Regions from separate parts of the Shewanella sp. 1180_01 genome, predicted to be linked through region 2. Evidence: predicted binding sites of a transcription regulator. Region 2 holds the regulator's gene; the other holds the start of a gene.
The links. The regulator MetJ, encoded in region 2, represses methionine synthesis genes. The targets are predictions, from matches to a motif close to TAGACGTCTAGACGTCTA.
Positions count from the first base shown of each region.

Region 1 (5,896 bases), on a different contig from region 2:
TATATTTACCTTAATAGGCAATCGACAATCACGCTGGTAAGACAAGAAAAATCTTCACCTTAGGGCTACGCGGATCACTCGCAGCGTCCGCTCGGCCAATCTAAACGCCAGTAACAAACGCCGTGTTCATCTTGCAGCACATTAATGCTCACCACGGCCGCCACGGGTAAATCGAGTTGACTGTAAAAGCCCACCGCCCGCTCAACCCCAAGGGCGCGCGCCATTAAGTGACGGATCACTCCGCCGTGGGTCACGACCCATACTTTGGCAGCCAGTTCGCCCGCACTCAAGCCCGTACCCATGCTAGCGCCCACTGCATGCTCGGCGTTATCTGAGTCGACGCTCAATCGTTCAAACTCGGCGGCGAGTATCTGGTCAATGGCCCCATTCACCCGCGACTCGAAACTGGCCATAGTTTCCCCATTGGGCGGCGGTGTTTGCCAAGGGTTTTGCCAATAGGCCGCTAAACTTTCGCCCTCTTGCTGATACAGCTCATCGAGCCGACGACCGTCCCAATCACCAAAATCAATTTCCTGTAAACCCGACAAAAACTGCGCCTGCAATGGCCTTGACTCAGATACCAGCGCCGCCGTCGAATGCAATTCGGCGGCAAAGGCTTGGGCAAATTCGGCGCAGCGGCGTGAAGTCGAACTGTAAATCGCGCTGCAGGTACTTGCCTGCGCCTCAACCGCTGCCGACATTTGCTGCCAGCCCTTTTCGCTCAAAGGCACATCCACACGGCCGCGTAAAATGGCGCCGCCTTCACACTCGCCGTGGCGTAACAATAACAATCGAACTTGTTTCATCGTATTCCTATGTCTATCACTCGTGGCAAATTTTGTTGAAAACCCACATTAGACCCGTCGTCCTATATACTCAATTACGCTCTAGCCCTACAACTAGCTCTACAACTAATCCTAAAAAAAGAGTCGTTAAACTGGGTGAAAAGTGCTGATAGGACTCAATTGTCGTTAGTCAATTTTGACCTTGCCCTGACAATCATAAGTCGCGTATTATGGACGTCTATACGTTTAAATGTCCAAAACTAAACTCTAACGATAAATAACTAAAACGAGTAGTCAAATATCGACCGAGCAGAATGGAATGCACTTAGCCTAACTAAGTTAGCTAATTTAGATCACTCACTAGGGTCGATAACGAGAGCCAATATCTGGACTGCACAACACGCTTTACCCTGCACTTAGCATAACAAGGGTCGATGCTTGGACTTAACTTAGCTGTATTTAAGGTAATTATTTATGACGATACCCTCTACCAAAGCCGGCCAGATATTGGCAGACATTCGTAAACAGCTTGCTGAGCGCATTCTAATCTTAGACGGTGCCATGGGCACTATGATCCAAGACCACAAGCTCGAAGAAGAGGACTATCGCGGCGAACGCTTTAAAGATTGGCACACTGACGTCAAAGGCAACAACGATTTATTGGTGTTGTCGCAACCCCACATCATCAAACAGATTCACACCGACTACTTAAACGCCGGTGCCGACATCATTGAAACCAACACCTTTAATGCTACTACTATCGCCATGGCCGACTACGACATGCAGTCGCTGTCCGCCGAAATTAACTTAGCCGGCGCCCGCCTCGCCCGTGAAGCCTGTGATGAAGTGTTTGCTGCCACAGGCATTCCGCGCTACGTCGCTGGTGTGTTAGGCCCCACTAACCGTACGTGTTCGATTAGCCCTGATGTGAACGACCCAGGCTATCGCAACGTCAGCTTCGATGAGTTAGTCAGCGCTTACCGAGAATCCACTAAGGCGCTGATTGAAGGCGGCGCAGACATCATTATGGTCGAGACCATATTCGATACCTTAAATGCCAAAGCCGCACTGTTTGCGATTGAATCGGTATTTGATGACTTATTTGGTCAGCATTCTAAAGACAGATTGCCAATCATGATTTCGGGCACCATTACCGATGCCTCAGGCCGTACCCTTACGGGTCAAACCACCGAAGCCTTTTATAATTCCCTGCGCCATATCAAGCCATTATCTATCGGCCTTAACTGTGCGCTTGGGCCAAAAGAGCTGCGCCCGTACGTCGAAGAATTATCTCGTATCGCCGAATGTTATGTGTCGGCGCATCCAAATGCAGGCCTGCCGAACGAGTTTGGCGGTTACGATGAAACCCCAGAGGACATGGCGAACGTGATTGAAGATTGGGCGCGCGAAGGCATGCTCAATATTATCGGCGGGTGCTGTGGAAGTACGCCTGAACATATCCGCGTTATTCGCGAAGCGGTCGACAGACATAACCCGCGCGCGTTACCCGATATCCCCGTCGCCTGCCGCTTAGCCGGTTTGGAACCGCTGACTATCGATGCACAATCCCTGTTCGTTAACGTGGGTGAGCGCACCAACGTCACAGGTTCGGCCAAGTTTTTAAAGCTGATCAAAGACGGTAAGTTTGAGCAAGCGCTCGATGTGGCCCGCGAGCAAGTCGAAAGCGGCGCGCAGATCATCGACATCAACATGGACGAAGGCATGCTCGATGGCGCCGAGATCATGCACAAGTTTTTAAACTTGATTGCCTCAGAGCCCGACATCAGCCGCGTGCCGATTATGATCGACTCCTCTAAGTGGGAAGTGATCGAAGCTGGCCTAAAATGTATTCAAGGCAAGGGCATAGTTAACTCAATTTCCCTTAAAGAAGGCGAAGCCAAGTTTATTGAGCAAGCCACCTTAGTCAAACGCTACGGCGCGGCGGCCATTATCATGGCATTCGACGAACAAGGTCAGGCCGATACTAAGGCACGTAAAATCGAAATCTGTACCCGCGCCTATCGGGTGTTGGTCGATAAGGTCGGCTTTCCGCCAGAAGACATCATCTTCGACCCGAACATTTTCGCCATCGCCACAGGTATCGATGAACACGACAACTATGCCGTCGATTTTATTGATGCCATTAAAGCGATTAAAGCCACCCTGCCCCACGCAATGATTTCGGGCGGCGTATCGAACGTGTCGTTCTCGTTTCGCGGTAACAACCCAGTGCGCGAAGCGATTCACGCGGTATTCCTGTACCACGCCATCAAAGTCGGCATGGACATGGGCATTGTCAACGCGGGCCAGTTAGCCATTTACGACGATATCGATCCTGAGCTTAAAGTACGGGTCGAAAACGTGGTGCTTAACTTGCCCTGCCCAGTCGAAGGCTCAAGCAATACCGAGCAGTTACTTGAAATCGCGGAGAAATTCCGCGGTGATGGCGCACAGGTTGGTAAGAAAGAAGATTTAGAATGGCGCAGCTGGCCAGTGAGCCAACGCTTATCCCATGCGCTCGTCAAAGGCATTACCGAATTTATCGATGAAGATACCGAAGCCGCTCGCCAAGAAGCGAAACGTCCGCTGGATGTGATTGAAGGCGCCTTGATGGATGGCATGAATGTGGTCGGCGACTTGTTCGGCTCGGGCAAGATGTTCCTGCCGCAGGTGGTAAAATCGGCGCGAGTAATGAAAAAAGCCGTGGCTTACTTAAACCCCTACATTGAGCTGGAAAAGGTCGAAGGCCAATCTAACGGCAAGATCTTGATGGTGACGGTAAAAGGCGACGTGCATGATATCGGCAAAAATATCGTCGGCGTGGTGCTCGCCTGTAACGGTTTTGAGGTATTCGATTTAGGTGTGATGGTGTCGGTGGAGCGAATTCTCGACGCCGTGAAAGAACACAATATCGATATCATCGGCATGTCGGGGCTCATCACTCCAAGTCTGGACGAGATGGTGCATAACGTGAAAACCTTCCACCGCGAAGGCTTAACCATTCCGGCGATCATCGGCGGCGCCACTTGCTCTAAAATCCACACAGCGGTGAAGATTGCGCCCCATTATCCCCATGGCGCTATCTATATCGCCGATGCGTCCCGCGCCGTGCCTATGGTGAGTAAGCTCATCAACAACGAGACTCGCCAAGCGACCATAGACGAAACCTATGCCGAATACGACGACATGCGCACTAAGCGTTTATCCCAAGCCAAGCGCAAAGAGATAGTGTCACTCGAAGCGGCGCGCGATAACCGCTGCCAACACGATTGGGCGAACTACACCCCATTCACGCCAAACGTGCTCGGGCGCCAAGTATTTGATAATTATCCGTTAGAAGATTTAGTTGAGCGTATCGACTGGACACCGTTTTTCCGCTCGTGGGAACTGCATGGCCATTACCCCGAAATCCTCACCGATAAAGTCGTCGGCGAAGAAGCGCAAAAGCTGTTCGCCGATGGTCAGGCCATGCTCAAACAAATCATCGAAGAAAAGTGGCTCACGGCAAAAGCAGTTATCGGCTTATTCCCAGCCAATACCGTCAATTACGACGACATTGAGCTCTACACAGATGAGTCGCGTACCACAGTCGAAATGACCACACATCACCTGCGGATGCAGCTTGAACGTGTCGGTAACGACAACTTCTGCCTATCCGACTTTGTTGCGCCAAAAGACTCAGGCGTCGCCGATTACATGGGCGGCTTTGCGGTGACCACAGGCCATGGCATAGACGAACATGTGGCACGTTTTGAAGCCAACCACGACGACTACAGCGCCATCATGCTCAAGTGCTTAGCCGACCGTTTGGCCGAAGCCTTTGCCGAGCGGATGCACGAACGGGTGCGTAAAGAATTTTGGGGTTATGCGGCCGACGAGCAGTTAAGCAACGAAGCCTTAATCCGTGAGAAATACAAAGGCATACGCCCCGCACCGGGTTACCCAGCATGCCCTGATCACACAGAAAAAGGCTTGTTATGGGACTTGCTCAAGCCCGATGAGACTATCGACTTGAACATCACCGAAAGCTACGCCATGTTCCCCACAGCGGCAGTATCGGGCTGGTATTTCGCTCACCCGAAATCGCGCTACTTTGGCGTGAGTAACATAGGCCGCGATCAAGTGGAAGATTATGCCAAGCGTAAAGGGATGACTGTCGCAGAGACGGAGAAGTGGCTGGCGCCAGTGTTGGATTATGACCCTGAATAGGAAGTGATCCTGAGTAATCAGGATCTTTATTACGCTAACGCGGTGTAAAATCGGTCTTGCGACCGAAAGGTCGTGGGGCTTCACCCCACACCCGACCAAGGAGGACTGCTCGTCCTATCCTCCTTGGATTCTCCAAGACGCCCCTAGCGAAGTTACATGCATTGATTAGTGGCTTCGTGCTTATTCGAAAATAGCTAACGCTTCCGATGGGGCGTCCCTTCCCCCCGAAAGCTACGCAGACGTCCTGTCTGCGTCACGCTATTGTCTTCAACGCCCTTCAGCAACTTCGCAGGGGATCGGTGAACTTCTGTGGCATTAGAGTTAACTTTTCGCATTGAAAGAGTTATGCATGTCCTATCTTTTCTCTTTTATGGATTGCTTCATTAAAAAAATCAATCACATAAAAGACTTGTTTCGTGCTTATTCGAAAATCACTAACGCTTCCGATGGCTCCACTTTACATCCCTGTAAAGCCCTCCAGTTCGGCTGTCCCTGCCTCTCGCTCATAAGCACTAAGATCACCGATTTCCATTCGCCCCGTCCCCGAAAGCTACGCAGCAACTTCGCAGGGGATCGGTGAACGTCTGTGGCATTAGAGCTAACTTTTCGCAGTGAAAAAATTAAGCCTATTCAACCTCTAACAGATAAGTGTTATGCCTCATAACTGATGAACGATTGGTGTCACTTTCTACGGCAGCGAGTGCTTGACTGAGGTGTTCACTTAAATATTGCCACACTTCGTTGACGGCGCGGCTTCGCGCATCTTTTCCTAAACACACTAAATGAATCGGCGCAGGATCTGTGTGTTGCCACTTGGCTAACACTGGTACTAGCTGGCTGGCTCTCAGTTCTGGCTGAATTAACATGGGGTCGACCCGAATGATCCCCATGCCCATACAAGC
Region 1 covers NZ_VXCT01000009.1:83,244-89,139, forward strand. The annotation lists gene FW758_RS07590 (histidine phosphatase family protein) at 75-806, opposite strand; gene metH (methionine synthase) at 1,260-4,994, shown strand; gene FW758_RS07600 (LysR family transcriptional regulator) at 5,621-5,896, opposite strand, start outside.
Region 1: metH (methionine synthase) is a predicted target of MetJ. The motif match lies at 1,017-1,034, and genes of this name have one in related genera.

Region 2 (5,896 bases):
CGGCATTGAACACCCCTTCCACATCGGTCCAAATGGTCACGCGCTCGATATCGGCAAGGCTGGCAATCAAGCTGGCGCTAAAATCTGAACCATTTCGACCGAGTAACAAGGTATCGCCGCGCTCGTTAGCGCAGATAAAGCCGGTGATCACTAAGCGCTCATTTGGATGGGCAGCTAATAGGGCTTGTACTTTAGCACGGGATTCTTGTACCCGAATTTGCGGCACAGCGGCTTCATCGGCCACTAAAATTGAACAGGCATCCACATGGCTTGCGGCCACGCCAGATTCGCACAGCAGCGCCGCCATTAAACGTGCCGACCAACGTTCACCAAAGCTCACCACATGGCTAATTTGGTAATCGTTGCGGGTATCTAAGGATAATAAGCTGATAAGCTGCGCTTTATCAGTGGCCAAACGCTCACGCAGATCGCGGGCTTGTTCATTTGATAACAACTGCTCAATCAACCCCTGTTGGTAGCTGATCAGCACTTGTAATTCTTCTTGCCATAGCTGACCCGCATCACGCAGCGCTAATAATTTATACAGGAAATTCGTGCTCTTACCCGCCGCAGAGACCACCACGAGATCATCACTATGACCGTGGGTTAACAGGATATGGGCGACTCGGCGATAACAATCGGCATCCGCTAAACTGGAGCCACCAAATTTATGTAAGTGACAACGTGCCATCTATTATTCCTCTACTGACAAGCCGCAACGGCGGCTAATCCTGCTTGAATATCTGCAACTAAATCGGCGGCATCTTCAATACCCACCGATAGACGCAATAGGGTGTCCTTAATACCCGCCTCGAAGCGCGCCTGCGGCTCCATGGCTCTGTGGGTCATAGTTGCGGGCACGGCCACCAAACTTTCAACGCCACCTAAACTTTCCGCCACGCTAAATAAGCTGAGTGCACTTAAAAAGGCCACCACTTCGGCCTCGCCGCCCTTGAGCTCAAAACTCAGCATAGCGCCAAAGCCCTTTTGTTGCTTGGCGGCAATGGCATGACCTGGGTGATCCGCAAGACCAGGGTAATAAACTTTGCTCACCACAGAGCTTTGCGTTAACACCTCAACAATGCGCTGGGCATTGGCTTGATGTTCACGAATTCGCACCGCTAAGGTACGTAGGCCGCGCAGGGTTAAGTAACTATCAAATGCCGATCCCGTTAAGCCTAACGTGTTCGACCACCAATGTAAGCTTTCGCCAATTTGTGCATCTTTGGCAACCACAGCGCCGCCAACCACATCGCTGTGACCATTGATGTATTTAGTGGTGGAGTGGATAACGATATCCGCGCCTAACAATAGGGGTTGTTGCAATATCGGCGATAAAAAAGTGTTATCGACCACCACCAGCGCGCCGACCTCATGGCTTGCCTTAGCAATAGCCTCGATATCCACCACACGCAATAGCGGGTTAGACGGGGTTTCGAGCCACACCATCTTAGGATTTTGCGCGATCGCTGCGGTTAACGCTTGGCTGTCGGTTTGATCAACCACAATCAGCTTAAACTGGCCTTTCTTCGCCAAATTAGTAAATAAACGGTAAGAACCGCCGTAGCAATCGTGGGGCACCACCAATAGGTCATCAGGGCCGAGCAAAGTGGTCACTAAGGTGATGGCCGCCATGCCAGTGCAGGTCACTATGCCAGTGGCGCCCTTTTCTAATTGCGCTAATGCTTCGCCTAAAATACAGCGTGTTGGGTTGCCTGAACGACTGTAATCGAATTCGCGAGGATTTTTATGACCATCGAAGGCGTAATTAGTCGACAAATAAATCGGTGGCACAACTGCGCCATATTGAGTATCGCTTTCGATACCCTGACGCACTGCCAGTGTGGCTAATTGACGCTCTGCCATGGGTGGACTCCTAAATTCGGTAGACTGATAGAGATGTCTGGACGTCTAAATGTACCTAAGCCCAACGCCATCGTCAATAGGCGTGAAGACGTTTAGACGTCTGAACATAAAGAAATCTGTTTGCAATCACAAAGAAATAGTAGCAATAATTTGACTGTTCTTTGTAAGGGTTTAAAATCTGCCCCGAATTTAGCGTTATAACAGGTGAGTCAATGACTGAATGGAATGGGGAATACATCAGCCCCTATGCTGAACATGGCAAGAAGAATGAACAAGTAAAAAAAATTACTGTGTCTATTCCGCTCAAAGTGCTTAAGGTCCTTACGGACGAACGAACTCGTCGTCAGGTCAATAATTTGCGTCACGCCACCAACAGCGAGCTGTTGTGTGAGGCATTTTTGCACGCCTACACTGGCCAGCCATTGCCTAACGATGAAGATCTGTCAAAAGATAGCCCAGACAGCATTCCCGCCGAAGCCAAGTTGCTGATGGACGAGATGGGGATCGAGTGGGAAGACATGGAATAGCGACTTGTCGCTGGCAAAGTTACATCACAGTGCTCATCAATAGGGATCGTTAACGATCCCTTTTTGTTTATATGGAATCCTATGTTTTCTATGATAGATCCACAGACTCTCGCCTTGGCCTCACTGATTGTATTTCTTGGCGCCTTAACCCAGAGCCTGATTGGGTTTGGCCTAGCGGTTGTCGCCAGTCCTTTGCTGTATATCGTCGATCCGCAGCTCGTACCGGGTCCCGTTATTGCCATGGGATTTACCATCTCGCTACTGACCTTATTCCGGGAACGTGGTCATTTAGAATTCAATGGCTTGCAATATGCGCTTATAGGTCGCGTGCCCGGTGGTTTTATCGGCGCGAGTCTGTTGCTGTTTGCGCCTCAGCCCATACTCGGGTTATCCATCGCCGCCATTGTGGCTGTCGCGGTTATACTCAGCCTGTATAAATTCAGCCTGCCAGTGAATAAGAAAACCCTCTTTGGGGCGGGCGTCGTCTCGGGGATTTTCGGTAATATTGCCGCTATTGGTGGCCCGCCGATGGCGATTCTATTGTCAGGCAAAGACGCTTCGCAGTTTCGTGCCGCCCTGTCGGCCTTCTTCATTTTTAGCTCCACCATAGCTATGGTCATTTTGGCGATCACTGGCTTATTAGAATTGAAGCACCTGTGGCTGTCGTTAATGTTGCTGCCTTCAGTGCTTTTAGGGTATTTAGTCGCGGGGCGATTAGTGGGCAGTGTCGATAAAGATAAAACTAAAATGGCGACCTTAGTCCTATGCAGTATCAGCGCCTTAGTGCTAACGGTGAAATCGGTTATCGAGTTATTGCCCCAATAAGCGTCCTGCTTGTATTGGCAAATCATCTGAAGATTCAAACAATAAAAAAGCACTGACATTGTCAGTGCTTTTCTTTATCTATCAATATCTAAAGCCAGCTTACACTCAGCTTAAATAGCTTTGCCCTGCGTACACAATAAAGTGTCTTAGAGCGAGTACGCCGGTTAAGCTCGCACAAGCCACCATGATCATTGCGCCCTTAGTGTGGCGAGTCGCGGCGGGTAGCAACATGAACAGCAATGGAATACCAAAACCTATACCGACGACGCCTATCCAGAACACGCTTGCCCATAGCCCAGAAGTTAACGACGCTAAGGCCGCAGCCGCCGCGCCGCCCTTGAAGTACAAGGCGCAGAACAACATGAACAGGAACAGGATTTCAATCGCCATCACAGGCAACTCTAAACCGTGCATCTTGACTAAGGTTTTATCGTGGCTGTCAGTCTTAAACAGCAAGAGTGCCAGTACCGCGTTTGCCGCAGCGCCCGCCGATAAACCCGACACTAAAAACAGCGCAGGCAGTACCGCAGTATTGAGCATAGGATAAGCATTCATCGCCGAAATTAAGAAGCCAGTGTAAGCCCCTACGCCAATGGCGAGGACAAACAACAATACTTCAATCAGCTTTCGATATGGCATAAGTAACGTAGCGATAGGCGCTAGGAAACCCAAACCCCATTTTGGTAAGTCATCCCGCAGCACAATAATGGCGTACGCAAAGGCTAAGGGAGAATACGCCAGCAGCGCCAGCACCCCGATTGCCATCACAGACTGGAAGTTATAGTGAATTAAGATCAACCAAAAGTGGAATGGTTTGGTTAAGTCAAACACTAAACAAGCTAGACCTAAGCTAATTGCTACAGGCCCAATAATGGCTGCCGCCTTAAGAATGCTGCTTTCAGCTCCCGCGCTGAGTTCCTTATTCGCCCAGCGCAAACCAATGCCAATCAGTAAACTGCCCGCGGATAACCCCGCCATAAACAGGTAAACGGCGATGACCCAGTGCCAAGTGACAGGATCATATTGCGCCATGTCGCCCCAAGTATTGTTCATAATCAAATCCCCCCTCTTTTGGTAGGAACGCGATACACCCTAGGTTTAGTGCCCAAATGGGTTTTATCTTGGTAAGTGATTTTAGTGTTGAGCATGATGGCCACTTCACTCTTAGGATCATTGGCATCGCCAAACACTAAGGCATCGGTTGGACACACAGTCACACACGCTGGCTCTTCGCCCCGTGCTAAACGCGTATCCTTACAGAAGTTACACTTATCCGCCGCCTTGGTTTCTGGGTTCATAAAGCGCACTTTATAGGGGCACGCCGCCACACAGTACATACAGCCGACACACTTCTCAGCATGGATAGAGATAATGCCGTCTTCACCCACATAGGCCGCGCCCGTTGGGCACACTTTAACGCAAGGTGCATCTTCACATTGCTGGCAAGATACCCTGTGATATTTGAAATGCAGATTGGGCATCTCACCAAAGGGGCCTTCCACACGCACTTGCAGACGAGTTACGCCTTCGGGTACGCCATTTTCACTGCGACACGCCACGTTACAGGCTTGGCAGCCGATGCACTTATTCTCGTCGTGCACCATTACATATCGTTTATTCATTTAAGCCTCCGATTAGCGCTTTGCCAGCGTGACGCCCGTGGTGTGCACTGTCATGCCACACACAGGAGCAGTAACGTGCGGTAGTAAGTTACCGCAATGGATACCTTTGCCCGTTGCTCTGACCAACTCTTTGTTTTTAGAACCAAAGCCCATGTAAGCAAACACAGTATCTTGGCGAATACCCGGCGTGACTAAGGCATGGCCTTCTTCTGTGCCAACACTGCTGGTGAGGCGGATTGGGTCGCCATTGCTGATCCCTAACTTACCCGCAGTAACAGGGTGAACCCACACAGCGTTATCCGACATCAGGTTAGCGAGCATAGGCACATTGTGGGTTGCGCCATTGGTGTGCACCGCCACTTTGCCTTGGATAAAGTACAGCTCATCTGCTTTTTTAAGATTCACTTCGCGGAACTTGATCACCCCACGGCCCGGTGCCATGGCTTCGACTTTCGCGGAAGTGAGTTCAATCTTGCCACTAGGGGTTTTAAAGGTCAGTGCACTGGCGTAAGTGCCGTCTTCATCGGCAGGTCGCGCATTGGGGTATGCCTTAATAAACTCGGCAACCATCTTAGGCTCGCACAACATAATTGGCTTACCGAAGCTCACAAAACCTTCGTCTTTGATACGGCGCAGCAGGTCAGTGTCGCGGTTCACCTGCAGCATTTGCAGGGTTTCCATGTTTTCCCATGGATAGAACTCGCCAAGGCCCATAGCCACACCCACATCCTTAAAGATCTGCCAAGAAGGCTTAGTATCACCTAAGGTTTCAACCACACGTTGGCGCACATAATAGGCCGGATTTTTACCTGACTTATCAGCAATTTCTTCATCACGTTCAAGATAAGTCGACTCAGGTAAAATCACGTCCGCATAGGCGGCGGTTTCGCTGATATACACATCACACACGGCGATAAAGTCGAGCTTTTTCATCGCTTCAACAACGCGCGCTCTGTCTGTCATGGTTTGCATTGGGTTAGTGCGTGACATCACCCAGCCGTGTAACTGGTAAGGAACCGCGCTTAACGTGGCATCGAGAATGGTTTGGTAAACGCC
Region 2 covers NZ_VXCT01000073.1:10,069-15,964, forward strand. The annotation lists gene FW758_RS22460 (bifunctional aspartate kinase/homoserine dehydrogenase II) at 1-691, opposite strand, end outside; gene metB (cystathionine gamma-synthase) at 703-1,866, opposite strand; gene metJ (met regulon transcriptional regulator MetJ) at 2,079-2,393, shown strand; gene FW758_RS22475 (sulfite exporter TauE/SafE family protein) at 2,475-3,218, shown strand; gene nrfD (NrfD/PsrC family molybdoenzyme membrane anchor subunit) at 3,324-4,271, opposite strand; gene FW758_RS22485 (4Fe-4S dicluster domain-containing protein) at 4,274-4,840, opposite strand; gene phsA (thiosulfate reductase PhsA) at 4,853-5,896, opposite strand, start outside.